Regions from separate parts of the Micromonospora sp. NPDC048842 genome, predicted to be linked through region 2. Evidence: riboswitches for the same ligand, from Rfam matches in the RefSeq annotation. Region 2 holds a riboswitch; each other region holds the start of a gene.
The links. Region 2 has a riboswitch for cobalamin ahead of cobN (cobaltochelatase subunit CobN). Riboswitches for the same ligand answer to the same signal wherever they lie in the genome.
Positions count from the first base shown of each region.

Region 1: linked by a shared signal. The riboswitch ahead of AB0C19_RS16995 (ribonucleoside-diphosphate reductase subunit alpha) and the one ahead of cobN (cobaltochelatase subunit CobN) in region 2 are both predicted to bind cobalamin.
Region 3: linked by a shared signal. The riboswitch ahead of AB0C19_RS26180 (prenyltransferase/squalene oxidase repeat-containing protein) and the one ahead of cobN (cobaltochelatase subunit CobN) in region 2 are both predicted to bind cobalamin.
Region 4: linked by a shared signal. The riboswitch ahead of AB0C19_RS00040 (acyl-CoA thioesterase) and the one ahead of cobN (cobaltochelatase subunit CobN) in region 2 are both predicted to bind cobalamin.

Region 1 is NZ_JBEZGK010000010.1:200,633-204,527, forward strand. Features, by position in the region: gene AB0C19_RS16990 (enolase C-terminal domain-like protein) at 1-869, opposite strand, end outside; cobalamin riboswitch at 1,302-1,519, shown strand; gene AB0C19_RS16995 (ribonucleoside-diphosphate reductase subunit alpha) at 1,711-3,895, shown strand, end outside.
Region 2 is NZ_JBEZGK010000016.1:28,979-32,873, forward strand. Features, by position in the region: gene cobN (cobaltochelatase subunit CobN) at 1-1,827, opposite strand, end outside; cobalamin riboswitch at 2,107-2,236, opposite strand; gene AB0C19_RS22020 (hypothetical protein) at 2,767-2,943, shown strand; gene AB0C19_RS22025 (helix-turn-helix domain-containing protein) at 2,999-3,895, opposite strand, start outside.
Region 3 is NZ_JBEZGK010000023.1:12,978-16,872, reverse strand. Features, by position in the region: gene AB0C19_RS26180 (prenyltransferase/squalene oxidase repeat-containing protein) at 1-1,844, opposite strand, end outside; cobalamin riboswitch at 1,937-2,066, opposite strand; cobalamin riboswitch at 2,119-2,241, shown strand; gene AB0C19_RS26175 (prenyltransferase/squalene oxidase repeat-containing protein) at 2,346-3,779, shown strand.
Region 4 is NZ_JBEZGK010000001.1:5,650-9,544, reverse strand. Features, by position in the region: gene AB0C19_RS00045 (copper resistance protein CopC) at 1-1,368, opposite strand, end outside; cobalamin riboswitch at 1,530-1,744, shown strand; gene AB0C19_RS00040 (acyl-CoA thioesterase) at 1,873-2,385, shown strand; gene AB0C19_RS00035 (zinc-dependent alcohol dehydrogenase family protein) at 2,495-3,487, shown strand; gene AB0C19_RS00030 (nucleotidyltransferase domain-containing protein) at 3,716-3,895, shown strand, end outside.

The sequences.
Region 1 (3,895 bases), on a different contig from region 2:
GCGTGGCCCAGGATGTCGTCGGGGCTGGTCGGCTCCTCGATCCACAGTGGCGTGAACTGGGCGAGGGCGGTGACCCAGTCGATGGCCTGACCGACGTCCCACACCTGGTTGGCGTCGATCATCAGGTTGCGATCCGGCCCGAGGATCTCGCGCGCGATAGCGCATCGGCGGATGTCGTCGTCGAGGTTTGCGCCCACCTTGAGCTTGACGTAGCCGTAGCCGGTGTCCACCGCCTCCTGGCACAGTCGGCGCAGCTTGTCGTCGCCGTAGCCGAGCCAACCCGCGGAGGTGGTGTAGGCGGGGTAGCCGGTGCGGTCGAGCTCGGCGAGGCGGGCGGCCTTCGTGCCCTCCTTGGCCCGCAGGATGGCCAGTGCCTCGTCGCGGGTCAGCGCGTCGGACAGGTAGCGCAGGTCCGCGATGTCGACGAGTTGCTCGGGGGACATGTCGACGAGCAGCCGCCACAGCGGCTTGTCGGCGACCCGGGCGACCAGGTCCCATGACGCGTTCAACACGGCCGCCAGGGACAGGTGGACGACGCCCTTTTCCGGGCCGAGCCAGCGCAGTTGCGAGTCGGAGGTGAGGAGGCGGTAGACCGCGCCCATGTCCGCTGCCATGGTCGCCACGTCCAGGCCCACCAGAAGCTGTGCCTGGTGGACTGCGGCCGCCGCGACGATGTCGTTGCCTCGACCGATGGTGAAGGTCAGGCCGTGCCCCGCGAGTGGCGCCCCCGCGCCGTCGACGCCGTCGGTGTGCAGGACGACGTAAGCCGCCGAGTAGTCGCCGTCCTTGTTCATGGCGTCTGACCCGTCAGCGGTCAGGGAGGTGGGGAAGCGGACGTCTTCGACGGTGACGGCAGTGATCTGCGGCATGCGCTCCTCGCCCGGCTAGGCTAAAGATCAGATGATCACTGGGAGTATACGGAGGGCTGCTCCAGCACGTCAACGATGTCGATCACCACTGACCCGCAGACGTATGATGTTTACGTCGCCGAGCCGCTCCGCCTTATCGCCCATCGTGCCGGTAGACGGGGGATGGTGGCGGGGGTGGCGGGGCGTGGAGATCGGATGTTCCACCTCGCGCCGAGGCATTGACGTCGACGTATGGGAGCACTTTGCGGTGCCGTGGCTCCGATACATCAAATCTTTGTCGACTGTCGACACTCGCGCGGAGAGTCCGGTCTCTGGTGCCCGGCTTCGGTCGGCGTGGGGTGGTTGGCCGCGGTGGTGACGGTGGTCACCGAGTGAGCCGCCGACACGCCCGAGACCGACATGTGGGGTGTGACAACGACTGCGTCCCTATATATGGTGTCGAGCGCAGCTGGTTCGGCCGCTCATCCAGTGCGGTCGAGGCAACAGGGAACCCGGTGGAAATCCGGGACTGTCCCGCAGCGGTGAGTGGGAACGACCGCCGTCATCAGCACTGGGCCACCAATCGGCCTGGGAAGCGACGGCCAGTAGGAGACCGGCGAGCCCGGTCGTGCCCGCGAGTCCGAAGACCTGCCAGCGCGCCGCGTACCCGCATCCGGGTGGGCGGCGGTCCGAGGCCGCGTGGGACGGCTGACGCCACCTGACCCACGCCGGGCTGGCGTGGCGTCCGTCGGTGTCTGTCTCCTCGCGTCCGGGCCACCAGGTCTCGAACTCCGAGGAGCGAGTGGTGACAGTCACCGAGGTAGTCCCGGCCAGCGGCGACGCGATCCTGCGGCGGACGCCGATGCGGGTCCGCAAGCGCGACGGCGGCACCGAACCAGTGGACGTGAACAAGATCGTCCGGGCGGTCGAGCGGTGGGCCGACGACCTGGCCGACGTCGATCCGATGCGGGTGGCCACCCGCACCATCAGCGGCCTCTACGACGGCGCGACCACTGCCGAACTGGACCGGCTGTCCATCCAGACCGCCGCCGAGATGATCGGTGAGGAGCCGCAGTACTCACGCCTCGCCGCGCGGCTGCTGGCCGGCTACGTCGACAAGGAGGTGCGTCGACAGGGCATCACCTCGTTCAGCGCGGCGATCCGGGTCGGCCACGCCGAGGGCCTGATCGGTGACGACACCGCCGCGTTCGTCGCCGCACACGCCGCGACGCTCGACCACGCCATCGACCCCGACGGCGACCGCCGGTTCGAGTACTTCGGCCTGCGCACCGTGTACGACCGCTACCTGCTGCGCCACCCCACCAGCCGACTGGTGCTGGAGACCCCGCAGTACTGGCTGCTGCGGGTGGCCTGCGGCCTGGCCCGGACGGCGGACGAGGCGGTCGGCTTCTACCGGCTGATGTCCAGCCTGGCCTACCTGCCCAGCTCACCGACCTTGTTCAACTCCGGGACGCGGCACACCCAGATGTCCTCCTGCTACCTGGTCGACTCCCCGCTCGACGAGCTGGACTCCATCTACCAGCGGTACGCCCAGGTCGCCAACCTGTCCAAGTTCGCCGGTGGCATCGGCATCGCGTACTCCCGGGTCCGCTCCCGGGGAGCGCTGATCCGGGGCACGAACGGGCAGTCCAACGGGATCGTGCCGTGGCTGCGCACGTTGGACGCGAGCGTCGCCGCGGTGAACCAGGGTGGCCGCCGCAAGGGCGCGGCCTGCGTCTACCTGGAGCCGTGGCACCCGGACATCGAGGAGTTCCTGCAACTGCGGGACAACACCGGCGAGGACGCCCGACGCGCCCACAACCTCAACCTGGCCAACTGGATCCCGGACGAGTTCATGCGCCGGGTCGAGGCCGACGAGCTGTGGTCGCTGTTCGACCCGCACGAGGTGCCCGAGTTGCCCGACCTGTGGGGGGAGCGGTTCGACGCCGCGTACCGGGAGGCCGAGGCGCAGGGCCGCTACGTGCGGCAGATCCCGGCACGGGAGCTGTACGGGAAGATGATGCGGACCCTCGCCCAGACCGGCAACGGCTGGATGACCTTCAAGGACGCCGCCAACCGGCTCTGCAACCAGACCGCCGAGCCGGGCAACGTGGTGCACCTGTCGAACCTCTGCACCGAGATCATCGAGGTGTCCAGTGACACCGAGACCGCCGTGTGCAACCTCGGCTCGGTGAACCTCGCCGCCCATCTCACCGCCGACGGCATCGACTGGGATCGGCTGCGTGCCACGGTGCGGACCGCTGTGACCTTCCTCGACCGCGTCATCGACATCAACTACTACCCGACCGCGCAGGCGGCGGCGAGCAACCCCCGCTGGCGGCCGGTCGGACTCGGACTGATGGGCCTACAGGACGCCTTCTTCGCGCTGCGGCTGCCGTTCGACTCGCCGGCCGCCCGGGAGCTGTCCACCCGGATCAGCGAGGAGCTGTACCTGACGGCGCTGGAGACCTCCGCCGACCTGGCGCGCGACTTCGGCGCGCACCCGGCGTACCCGCAGACCCGGGCCGCGCGGGGCCAGCTCCAGCCCGACCTGTGGGGTGTCGAGGGCACGCAGACCGCGCGGTGGGACGCGCTGCGTGAGCGGGTCGAGGCGTACGGGCTGCGCAACTCGCTGCTCGTGGCGGTCGCGCCGACCGCCACCATCGCCTCGATCGCCGGGTGCTACGAGTGCATCGAGCCGCAGGTGTCCAACCTGTTCAAGCGAGAGACCCTGTCCGGGGAGTTCCTCCAGGTCAACACCGCTCTGGTACGCGAGCTGAAGGCCCGCGGTCTGTGGACCGAGCGGGTCCGTTCGGCGATCAAGCGGGCGGAGGGGTCGGTGCAGGACATCGCCGAGCTTCCGGTCGGCGTACGGGAGCTGTTCCGCACCGCGTGGGAGCTGCCGCAGCGGGCGCTGATCGACCTGGCCGCCGCCCGCGCCCCGTTCATCGACCAGTCCCAGTCGCTGAACCTGTTCCTGGCCGCGCCGACCATCGGCAAGCTCTCCTCGATGTACCTGTACGCCTGGAAGGCAGGGCTGAAGACCA
Region 2 (3,895 bases):
GGCTCGCACTGTGGGCACCTTGGCCGGGTCGAGGGCCTGCACTGTCGCGTACTCGTCGAGCAGTTGTTCCAGTTTGGCCAGGTCGCCGTAGGTCTCGGCACGGGCCATCGGCGGGACCAGGTGGTCGACGACCACGGCGTGCGCCCGCCGCTTGGCCTGGGTGCCCTCGCCGGGGTCGTTGACGATGAACGGGTACACCAGCGGCAGGTCGCCGAGGACCGCGTCGGGCGCACAGCCGGCGGCCAGACCGAGGCCCTTGCCGGGCAGCCACTCCAGGGTGCCGTGCTTGCCCAGGTGCACCACGGCGTCCGCGCCGAAGCCGCCGTCCGCGGCCGGCGAGGCCAGCCAGCGGTACGCGGCCAGGTAGTGGTGACTCGGCGGCAGGTCCGGGTCGTGGTAGATGGCGATCGGGTTCTCCCCGAAGCCGCGGGGTGGCTGGATCAGCAGCACCACGTTGCCGAAGCGCAGCCCGGCGAGCACGATGTCGCCGCCCTCGGTGTACAGCTCGCCCGGTGGCTCACCCCAGTGCTCCCGCATCCGCTCGCGCAGCTCGGCCGGGACCTGGTCGAACCAGCGCCGGTACGTCGGCCCCGGTATCCGGGCCTCGGCGGCGGCCAACTGCTCCGGGGTGAGCCACTCCACGTCGTGACCACCGGCGGCGATCAGCGCGTGGATCAGCGCGTCGCCGTCGTCCGGCGGTGGCGTGTCACCCAGGTCGTAGCCGGCCTCGGCCAGCGCGGCGAACAGCCGGACCGCCGAGGCCGGGGTGTCCAACCCGACGGCGTTACCGACCCGGGAGTGCTTGGTGGGGTACGAGCTGAGCACCACGGCGACGCGCTTGTCGGCGTGCGGCACGTACCGCAGCCGGGCGTGGCGCACCGCGATCCCGGCGACCCGGGCGGCCCGCTCGGGGTCGGCGGCGTAGACCGAGAGGCCGTCGGCGTCGATCTGCTTGAACGAGAACGGCACTGTGACGATCCGGCCGTCGAACTCGGGGATGGCCACCTGCATGGCGGCGTCCAGGGGGGACAGACCGGCGTCGCTGTCGGCCCACTGCGCGCGGGTGCTGGTGAGGCAGAGGGCCTGGATGACCGGCACGTCCAGGGCGGCCAGGGCGCCCACGTCCCAGGCGTCCTCGTCGCCGCCACCGGAGGCGTCGGCGGCGACCGCGCCGCCGGCCGCGAGGACCGTGACCAGCAGCGCGTCACAGCGGGCGAAGAGCCCGAGTGGGCCGGTGCCCGCGGTCAGCCCGCGCAGCGAGCCGCAGAAGATCGGCAGCGGGTTGCCGCCAGCTCTGTGGACCGCGTCCGCGAGCACGTCGACGAAGTCGGTGTTGCCGGCCAGCGCATGCGCCCGGTAGAAGACGATCCCCACTGTGGGCCGGTCCGGAGCGGCGGGGTGTTCGCCGTGTACCCCGTACGCAGGGGTGGGCGTGGGTGCGGCGAACCCCTCGCCGGTGAGCAGCACCGTGTCGGAGAGGAACCGGGCCAACTGCCCGAGGTTGTCCGGGCCGCCCTCCGTCAGATACGCCAGCGACTGGCTGACGACCCCGGATGGCACTGTGGAGATGGCCATCAGCTCCGCGTCGGGTAGCGCCTCACCGCCGAGGACCACCGTCGGCACGCCGGTGGCGAGCACCGCAGCGAGGCCGTCCGGCCACGCCTGCCGACCGCCGAGCAGGCGTACGACGACGAGGGCGACCTCGTCGAGCAGGGCGGGCACCTCCTCGGCGGTAACTCGGGCGGGGTTGGCCAACCGGTAGTCGGCGCCGCTGGCGCGGGCGGCCAGCAGGTCGGTGTCGGCGGTGGACAGCAGCAGGATGCGCACGGCAGGCTCCGGAAAGTGACGCCCTGGGCCCTCACTGAGGCGACCGGGGCGATACGGGTGGGTACGGCGTCAGCCGGTACGACGGCCCGAGCGAACGGCGCACCGACGCATGGGTCGGGGCCGGTCAGCGCCGGGCGATCAGCTCAGCGGTGCCGGTGGCCGGTGCCCTTGGAATGCACTGCCTGGAGCGCGATACGACGATAATCGTCGATGAATGAGACGCCGTGCGTCATCGGGTCCTCCTCGGGTGTCCACGCCCTGGGGTACGTCCGACGGCCGAAGTATCCTGGCTTCCGGATCGACGCTCTCCCCCGGCCTTCCAACCGCAGACACACGGCCGTGACTCACGAGGGGGGATCGCTCCCCGGTGACAGTGGCGGGACCGCGTCGGAATCGCACCGACTTCCTTCACTGCCGTCAGGCCGCGAATGCTGCCACACCGCCGCGTCGCCGGTCAACGCGGACCCCGCCGTCGCACGCCCGTTCTCACCACATTGACCTGCGGAAATATCGGCGCGCGAGGTTGTCGTCCGCCGCTGCGGCGGGCTGCTGGGCTGGTTGGTCGTTGGCGGCGTGGTCCCCTGCCGGGGGCAGTGCGGGTGCGACGCCCTTTGGAGCTGATGTCGTGGACGATTCAGTCCGCCCCGGTCAGCCCTGGGCTACTCGTGCCCAAATCGGCGCGGGTGGCGGGTCAGCGACAGCCAGCCGAGAAGACGGCTGTGCATCATGGCAAGGTCGGGACGACCGGCGTCTACGACGAGCCCGTTCGCGCCAACGTGCTTTGATCGATGACCGGCTCTGCGTTGTTCAGCACTACCTACCGCAGATGCGGGGCGTCGACTGCCCGGCGACGGTCATCGAGCGCAGCACTGACCCCTCCGGCCTCTCCCCGATATTCGACGAGATGTTCAGCTCGCTCTGGGATCGCAGCCGCCAGCTATGACCGACCACGCCCGCCTCCTCCCCCTCGCACAGGAGGCCGTCGACCTGGCGCAGAACCTCATGCTGACACTCCAGCCCGGCGCGCTGACCTTCAAGGGTGACTGCGATGCTTCTACCCGCCGCCGGCACATCTGCGCCGGCCGGAGGACGGCCTCGGCCGTCGAGGGCGCCTGATCCAGGCCCTCCCGGTACCGAGTGCGGGCAGCATGGGCCGACACGCCGGGTCCCGTCAGAACGATAAGGCCCCGGCCACCAGCGTCCGGGCCGCATCCGTCCACCAGTAGAGGACCTCCCGGCCCGACCTGCGCTTCTGGAGCAGACCGGCATCCGTCAGCACGCGCAGGTGACCACCGACGGTACCGAGCGGCAGCCCGGTCGCGGCGACCACGGCCGTGGTGCTGATCGGCTCAGCCGCCTGCACCAGAATCGTGCTCCGTGCGTTTCCGAGCAGGCGGCGCAGTGGATCCGGGGTGGTGAGAGCCGCCTCCGTGAAGACCCCGGTCACCGGGTAGACGATCCCGAAGCGGTCGGGCAACCTCCAGGAGATCCAGCCTCCCCGGCAGTGGGCCGCGAAGAACGTCAGCGTCCCGCCGCGCACGTCGGACGGTGGGTAGGGCCGCTCCTCGACCTGCAGCCGGCCGTTGCCCAGCCAGCGCATGCCCGGCCGCATGTCGTTGATGACCCCGGACCATCCGTCCCGGCCCAGCCGGGAGATCCGGGACACCACGTCGGCACGCAGCACCGACTGCCGGCGCGGCCAGTCCGCCTCGATCGTGTGGTGCCAGACCCAGCGCACCAGAGCGGCCGTCCGACTCGCCAACCCCGAAGCGCGCAGTTCCGGGGCCAGCGGGGAACGTACGTGGGCCAGATCGGCACGGATTCGGTCATCCGGCAGCGACTCGAGCTCCACGAGTTCGTCGTCCAGCGTCATGTCCGGACGGGCGGGCGGCACCGTCAGGAAGTCGGCCATCCAGGAGGACGACATGGCGTGCGCCAGGATGGCCCGGGTCACCGGGTCACCGTCGAGATAGCCCTGGAAGGCATCGACATGCTGGTCCCGCCAGACCCGATGCCACGGAAGCGGCTGGGCCCTGCGCAGGATATTCAGCGCCCCCAACGTCTCGGT
Region 3 (3,895 bases), on a different contig from region 2:
CCGAAGGCACGCGGGTCGTACCCGGTGACCTGGGCGAGGAGGGCCACCTTGCCGATCGCGCCGCCAGCGGCGTAGTCGGTACCGATGCCGAGCCACGTGTCGACTGTGAATCCGCTGTCGCCGACCGCGCCGCCGCCGCGCAGGAACTCGACGATCGCCCGCAGCTTGGCGTCGTCCCCGCCGGTGGCGGCCAGGGCGTAGGCGCCGTCGATGCTCAACCCGAAGTCGGGGAAGCCGGGGAACGACTCGTAGTACCTGCCGTCGATCAGGTTGGTCGACGCGACGAGGTAGGACACCCCCTTGACCAGGTCGGGTCGCGGCCCGGCCGGCGGTGGCGGCGCACCCAGGCTGGCCAGGTTCTTGCCGGCCAGCGCGAGCGCGGCACCGGTCGTGGCGGCCAGGTCGGCGTCCGGGTTGCTCGGGTCGGGGCTGAGCCCACCGCCGGTGGTGATCCGGCCGACCAGCAGGCCGGTGGCGGTAGCGGCCCGGTCGGCGAGGCCCAGCACGGCGAGGGCCTGCGCGGCGTACCCGGTGGAGTAGGTGTCGGTGACCCCCGCGCCGGCGTACGGCTGGTAGCCGCCGTCGGGCTCCTGCGCGCCGGACAGGAACGCCTTTGCCGAATTCAGCGCCGCGTCGTGCCCGCCGAGTGTGTGCAGCGCCAGGACGGCCAGGGCCGTGGCGGCGAGGTCCGGATCACAGGCATCGGTCGGGCTGAGCCATCCGCCGGCGAAGGCGCCGGTCGCACACTGCTGCGCTGTCAGCCGGGAGACGGTCGCGGCGGGCGGGGTGACGCCGGCCCGCTTGAGCGCGAGCAGCGCGCTCGCGTGGCTCATCGGGCCGGCGGATCCGGCGAAGTCACCGGCAGCGGCACAGCCAGCGGCGATGTCGGTCGCGGCGCAGACGTGGTCGGTGAGCGTGGCGATCAGATCCCGGCCGCCGAACGCACGGGGGTCGCCGCCGATGATCGTGGCGAGGAGCGCGAGGTCGGCGACGTTACCGGCGTGCGGCGCGGCGGTGTCACCGTTGGGGAAGATCGCGGCGTCGACGTGCGTCCGGAGGTAGTCGACGACCTTCGTCAGGGTCTGAGCCTGACCGCCGGTCCCGGCCAGCGCTGTGGCGACGGCGATGGTCCGGTGGTAGTCGACACCCCAGTTGTCGACGTGGTCGCCATCGGTCAACTGCCCCACCAGGTAGCTCGCGACGGCCTTGACCTGGGCTTCCGTCGGCCGCGCCGGTTCGGGTGTCCCCGTCGGGGTCGCTGTCGGGGTCGCTGTCGCGCTCGGGGTCGGGCCGCTCGCGCGCACCGACGCGGGGGTGAAGCTCGGCGCCCCGGTGGAGCCGCCGATGTCGGTGCCGCCGAAGACCCACGCCTCGACCTCGCCCGGCCCCGGTCGCTGCGCCATCGCCCCGAGTGGACTGTAGGTCCAGTGGTCCTGCCCGGCCGGGGCGATCCAGTAGGACCAGTAGGCCGTCGCTGGCGGGGTCAACTGGCACGCCTCGTCGGCCGGCGTCGGGCGTTCGGCGCCGGCGTCGAAGGCGGGTGAGCCGATCCGGCAGATGAACCCGGGCCCGTCATGGGCGGTGCCGGTCGTGGTGAAGCCCGCCTCGTGCAGCAGGTCCAGACCGGTGGTCGGGGCGGCGTCGCAGCCCCGCAGCAGCGGCCCACCCCACGCCCCGAAGTCGACCACCACGATCGCGCCCTGGGTGGGGGTGCACGCCTCCAGCGGATCGGCGAGCGCCGCACGGGTCGGCACCACGAGCGCCAACGCGCCGAGCAGCACCGCGGCGACGAGCGCCAACCACGGCGCGGGAGTCCGCGACGTTCGACTGACCAGTGGGGACATGGCGACTCTCTCAGGGGTAGCGGCGCAGGCGCGGACGCGGACCCCGAGGACAAGTCCCGGAAATCTGGCTCCGCGCCGTGTACCTCGACGGCGCTGCGGTGCTCTATCCAGCCAGGTAATCCGACTCGTCCCGATTGGGACCTACGGCTGCGGGCCAGCGCCGGACTTTGACCGGCTTCCCCTGACTGCTGGATCGCGGTCATCGGACCACAGCAGCAACCACCCCGTCAACGCGAGAACGTGTCATGTACCTAACAGCGCGCGGTAGGGACTTCCTCCCATACGGTGACCGCGTCATCGCGTGGGGGAACCCGGTGGAAATCCGGGGCTGACGCGCAACGGTGAGGACGGTTGGCCGTCCCGAGCCCGACTACCCACGTGGTGACGCAGCACCTGCGGTATCCGTCCCACGCGTCCTGCGGCCGGCCCGCCCCGCTCCGCCGGCTCTCCCGTTGGGCCCCGGGTCGAGGCAGTCGTGCCCCGTACCCCCAAGGAGACCCGATGTCCTCGCGCCTTTCCTCCGGCAGTCGCCGGAGACGTCTCGCGACGGTTCCCGCCGCCGCGTTGATCGCCACTGTCGTCGCTGTCGCGACCGGTGCCGCACCGGCCGCCGCGACCTCGACGGCGGCGCAGATCGCCACCGCCAAGACCAACGGCGTCGCCTACCTGCGCACCCTCCAGGCAGCCGACGGCAGCTACGCCAGCGGCGGGCTGTCGAACGAGTGGGTATTCAGCGCGTTCGCCCCCGCCGGTGTCGCGGCGGTGGACGTCTACCCCTCCGGCGACACGACAAAGAACGCCCGCACCGTGTACCGCAACCAACTCTCCGCCGCGTCCTGGCCGAGCACCTCCCCTGTCGTCACCGACTACGAGCGCGGTGTCCTGAACGCCTATGCCGCCGGCATCGACCCCGCTCGCGTCTCCCCCGCCCGCAACCTGATCGCCGACACCATCGCCTACTGGCAGACCGGCTCGGCCGGCTACTACGGCCCGCCGGCCAACGTCAACGGCACCGTATTCGCCACCCTCGCCCTGGCCGGCGCGAAGACCCAGGCCGGTGCCGCCCGCGTACCGCAGGCGCTCCTCAACCTGTCGGTCACCCGGATCCGCAACAACCAGCACAACGACGGCGGCTGGACCTTCACCCAGGCCGAGGGCAACCCCAGCCAACTCGCCGCCGCCAGCGACATCGACATGACCGGCGCCGCGATGGCCGCCCTCTGCGTCGCCGGTGTCCCCAACACCGACACCGACGTCGTGCAGGCGAAGAACTTCCTCAAGGGCAAGCTCGTCAACGCCTCGGGCGCCTTCACCTCGATGTTCGGTGTCAACACCGACTCCAACGCGTGGGCCGTCTCCGGGCTCAACGCCTGCGGCATTCCCAGCCAGGGCTCCGATTTCACCACCACCGCCGGCAAGACCCCTATCGACTTCCTGCGGGCCCAGCAGCTGACCGGCGGCGGTTTCAAGTACCTGACCACAAACACCACGCCGTCGGCGTACGCCTCCATCGACGCGGTGCGGGCCCTGGCCGGCGCGGGCTACACCGCCGCTCCCCCGACCCCGGTCACCGCCGGCGCGCCCACCTGGGTCGCGGCGAGCGGATTCACCGCCGGCACCGCCACCCGGCTCGCCGTGATCATTGACAATGGCAGCGGCAGCATCAAGCCGTGCGCGGTCACGCTGACGCCGACCGCCGCCACCACCACCCTCGGCACCGTGCTGGACGCCGCCATCAGCGCAGCCGCCCCCAGCGGCTGCGTCACCGCCCTCAACCCGACCAGCGGCACCGGCACCATCACCTCGATCAACGGCCTGGCCAACAGCGGCTCCTCCACCTGGAAGGTGTCCAGGGACGGGGGGACCCCGGCCACCGCGACCCGTGGCACGACAGTGACAGTGGGCGACACCATCTACCTGCGCTACGGGGTCTGATTGTCGTCCGGGCGCTGACGTGGCCGGCGGCGGCTCACCCGCCGCCGCTGGCCACCCGCCCGACTGATGGTCGGTTGTTGATCAGCGACATGCTGCATGTCTCTGGTAATTGCCAA
Region 4 (3,895 bases), on a different contig from region 2:
GCTGACCGTCGTGCCGGTTGCCAGCGTCGCGCCCGTCGCGTCGTCACCCCGATGCGTGTGCGGCCCCGTACCGGCCGGGTGTTGGTGCCCGTCGGTCGCCGAGCCCACCTGCCCCGAGTCGGACGGTCCACCGGCCGACGGTCGTGAATTGCCGGTCGCCGGACTCTCGTCGGCGGTGCCGATACGGGCCAACCCGAACCCGGCCAGCAGAGCGATCACCAGCCCGCCGACGAGCAGCGCCAGGTGGGTGTTGCTCAACCGGGACCCAGGCGTCGCGGCGGCGAGGTCCGTGTCGGGCCGTGATCCGGTGTCGACCGTCGCCTCGCCGTCCGTGCTGGCGAGGGCCTCGGTCACCTGATCGGTAGGCGTCGGATCGACAGCAACGCCCGCGCGGGCCGTGACGACCGTGTCGCCCTTGCGCGCCGCCGGCACTGTGGCGGGCCGCCGCTTGTCGCTCGCGGTACGCGCGACGACGCCGGTCGCCGCGCCGGTCTTGCCCCCGACGGTCTTGCCAGCGCCGGCCCTGCCCCCGACGGTCTTGTCCCCGGCAGCTTTGCCGCCGACGGTCCTGCCAGCGCCGGCCCTGTTCGTGGCACGGGCGCCACCGCCGCGTCGACCGGAGGTCGCCGCCGAGGTACGGCCCCGGCCGGTGGGTGTGCCGGCGGATCGGCGACGCCAGACGACGAACCCGGCCACCGCCCCGACCGCCGCGACCGCCGCCGCCCAGCCGGCCCAGACCAGTGCCCCGGGACCGCTCTCCTCGGTCGACCCGGTCGACGGGGCCGCCGCAGCCGGCGGGGTCGACGGATCGTCCGCGGTGGTCGGCACCGCCGAGGCCTGCCCGGACGAGTTGTGCTGCTCGGTGGCGGCCACCAGAGCCGGGTCCGGTTGGGTCGACGGCGGGCTCCACCCCTTCGGCGCTGCCGTCACCCGCCCGTCGTAGCGGAAGGTCAGGGTGCCCCGCACGGTGTCGCCGTCCGAGGCGACCGACAGGTAGCTCACCGAGTACTGGCCCTTGGCGGGCAGGTGGGCGACGGACACCACCGCGGGGAACCCCGTCGTGTACTCCCGTGGCTCGAACTGCCCATTGACCAGGAAGTACTCGCGTACCGGCTTGTCCAGTGGCTTCGGCTCCCCATACGACCAGCCGTTGTCGACACGGACGCCGCCCGGGGCGGTGATCGTGAAGAACGCGTTGGCGGCGGCCTTCTCGGTGAAGTAGAGCCGCACCTCCGTCAACGGCTCGCGCACTGTGGCGCCGCTCGCCGGTGTGGACATGGCGAGGGTCCCGTGCGCTGCGGCGGGTTGGGCGGACGCGAGGAGAGCGACAGCCGAGGCGAGGAGGAACGCGAGGAGGCCAGAGACCACCCGCCCGCAAGTCTGGGGGAGACGACGCATCTGGATATCCTCACCCTCGCGAGACTTTTTTCAAGAGCTGACGATCTTCTTCCTCAGATGGCAAAAGTTGACGATCAGGTCATCCGTCGCCGCGGCAGGACGCCCCGGGTGGACACATTCCCTGGCCAGCTATGCTCGCCGACGGCGCTGGTTCGCCCCGTCGTGACCGGCGGGGCGTCGTAAGAGGGAACCCGGTGAAAATCCGGGGCTGCCCCGCAGCGGTGAGTGGGAACGACCGCCGTCATCAGCACTGGGCCAGTGGCCTGGGAAGCGACGGCCAGTAGGCGACCGGCGCGACCGGTCAGGCCCGCGAGTCCGAAGACCTGCCGGCGCCGCGTACACAACCGTGTGCGCTGCCGTCGGTCTCGCGGGTGGGCTGAGCGGGTGACGGGCCGCGCGTGTGGTGCACGGCCAGGTCCTCGTCAGCGTGTCCGTGACCCGGCGGTGTGGTTTCCCGAGGGACGGACTACCGCTGTGCACGACACCACCACCATCGCCGGCCGCGCGCCGTCGGCGTCGCACCTGACCCTTTCGCAGATCATGGACCAGCACCACACCAACCTGATGGGTACGGTGCACGGCGGCCGGATCCTCAACCTCATCGACTCCGTCGCCGGTGTGGTCGCAGCCCGGCACTCCGACGGGCCGGCGGTGACCGCCGCCATCGACGAGACGGCGTTCCTCCGCGCGGTGCGGGTCGGTGACGTGGTGCACGTCGATGCCCGGATCACCTGGGCCGGCCGCAGCTCGATGGAGGTGGCCGTCAAGGTGACCGCCGACCGGTGGGACCGGGCGGTGCCGCCCACCGACGTGGCCACCGCCCACCTGGTCATGGTCGCCATCGACGACGACGGCCAGCCTCGGACGGTGCCACCGCTGCTACCGGAGACCGACGGAGACCGGCGACGGTACCGGGAGGCGGAGATCCGTCGGAAGCACCGACTGGCGCTGCGACGCGCGCTGCTCGACGGCGCCGAAGACGACTGACCCGCGCTCGGGCCCGCCCGTTGCGGCGCTGGCGCGGTCCGAGGAACCCGCCCCGCCGCCTATCCGGTCGGATAGCGTCCACGTGAAGCCTCGATCACGGAGAGTGTGGATGGTTATGCGCGCTGCGGTGCTGCGGGAGTTCGACGTTCCGCTGACGGTCGAGGAGATCGATCAACCCATCCCCGGGCGCGGGCAGGTGCTGGTGCGGGTAATCGCCAGCGGGGTCAACCCGCTCGACACGAAGATCCAGGCAGGTAAGGCCGCGCACGCGCGCGTCGAGCTGCCTGCGGTGCTCGGCCTGGACCTCGCCGGCGTCGTCGCGGCGGTCGCCGCGGACGTGACCGGCTTCGAGCCGGGAGACGAGGTGTACGGGCTGTGCGGGGGCGTCGGCGACCTCCAGGGCTCGCTGGCCGAGTACGCCGCCGTGGACGCTCGACTGCTGGCCCACAAGCCGAGGAGCCTCTCGATGCGGGAGGCCGCCGCGTTGCCCCTGGCGGCGGTCACCTCCTGGGAGGGGTTGGTCGACCGGGCCGGAGTCCGCGCCGGGCAGAAGGTCCTGGTGCACGGCGGTGCCGGCGGTGTCGGACACGTGGGCGTGCAGCTTGCCCAGGCGAGAGGCGCCGAGGCGTATGCCACTGGCGGGCCGGCGAGCCTGCGGGTGATCGAGAGTCTGGGCGCGGTGCCGATCGACTACACAGCGAGCAAGGTCGAGGAGTACGTCGAGAGGTACACCGGCGGCGAGGGCTTCGACATCGTGATGGACAACGTCGGCGGCGCGACGCTCGACGCGTCGTTCGCGGCGGTACGCACCTACCACGGGCACGTCGTCAGCGCGCTGGGCTGGGGCTCACACTCGCTCGCCCCGCTGTCGTTCCGAGGCGCGACCTACTCCGGCGTGTTCACCCTGCTGCCGATGCTCACCGGGCGCGGCCGCGAACACCACGGCGACATCCTGCGCGAGATCGCGACGCTGGCCGACGCTGGTGCGTTGCGCCCGCGACTGGATCCGCGCACGTTCACGCTCGACAGGGTCATGGACGCCCATCGGCTGGTCGCCGACGGCACCGCCGAGGGCAAGGTCGTCGTGGACGTCCCTGGTTGAGCCGAGCCGTTCGTTCACACCGAAGGGGTCAGCACTGGGATCCTGGTTGTCGCTCCGGTGACGTCTGCCCATGCCGAGATTCGTGCTCTACGGCGACGAGTACGGGCCTGGGTCGCAGGTTGGCCGGACCACCATGAGCACTTCTTCGTCGAAGAGCCGAACCTCACGGACGCGGAGTGCTCGAAAAGGGTGGCGCGTGCGGGGCGGTGGTTGGGTAGCGTCCCGGGCGTGATCGATCTTGTTGAGCGGCATACGGTTCTCGCCGTTGTGGTCGGGTCGCGGGCGTACGGGCTGCATGACCGGGACTCCGACTACGACCGGCGTGGCGTCTATGTAGCGCCCACGCGGGCGTTCTGGCACCTCGACAAGCCGCCCACTCACCTCGACGGTCCGGCGGTGGAGCAGTTC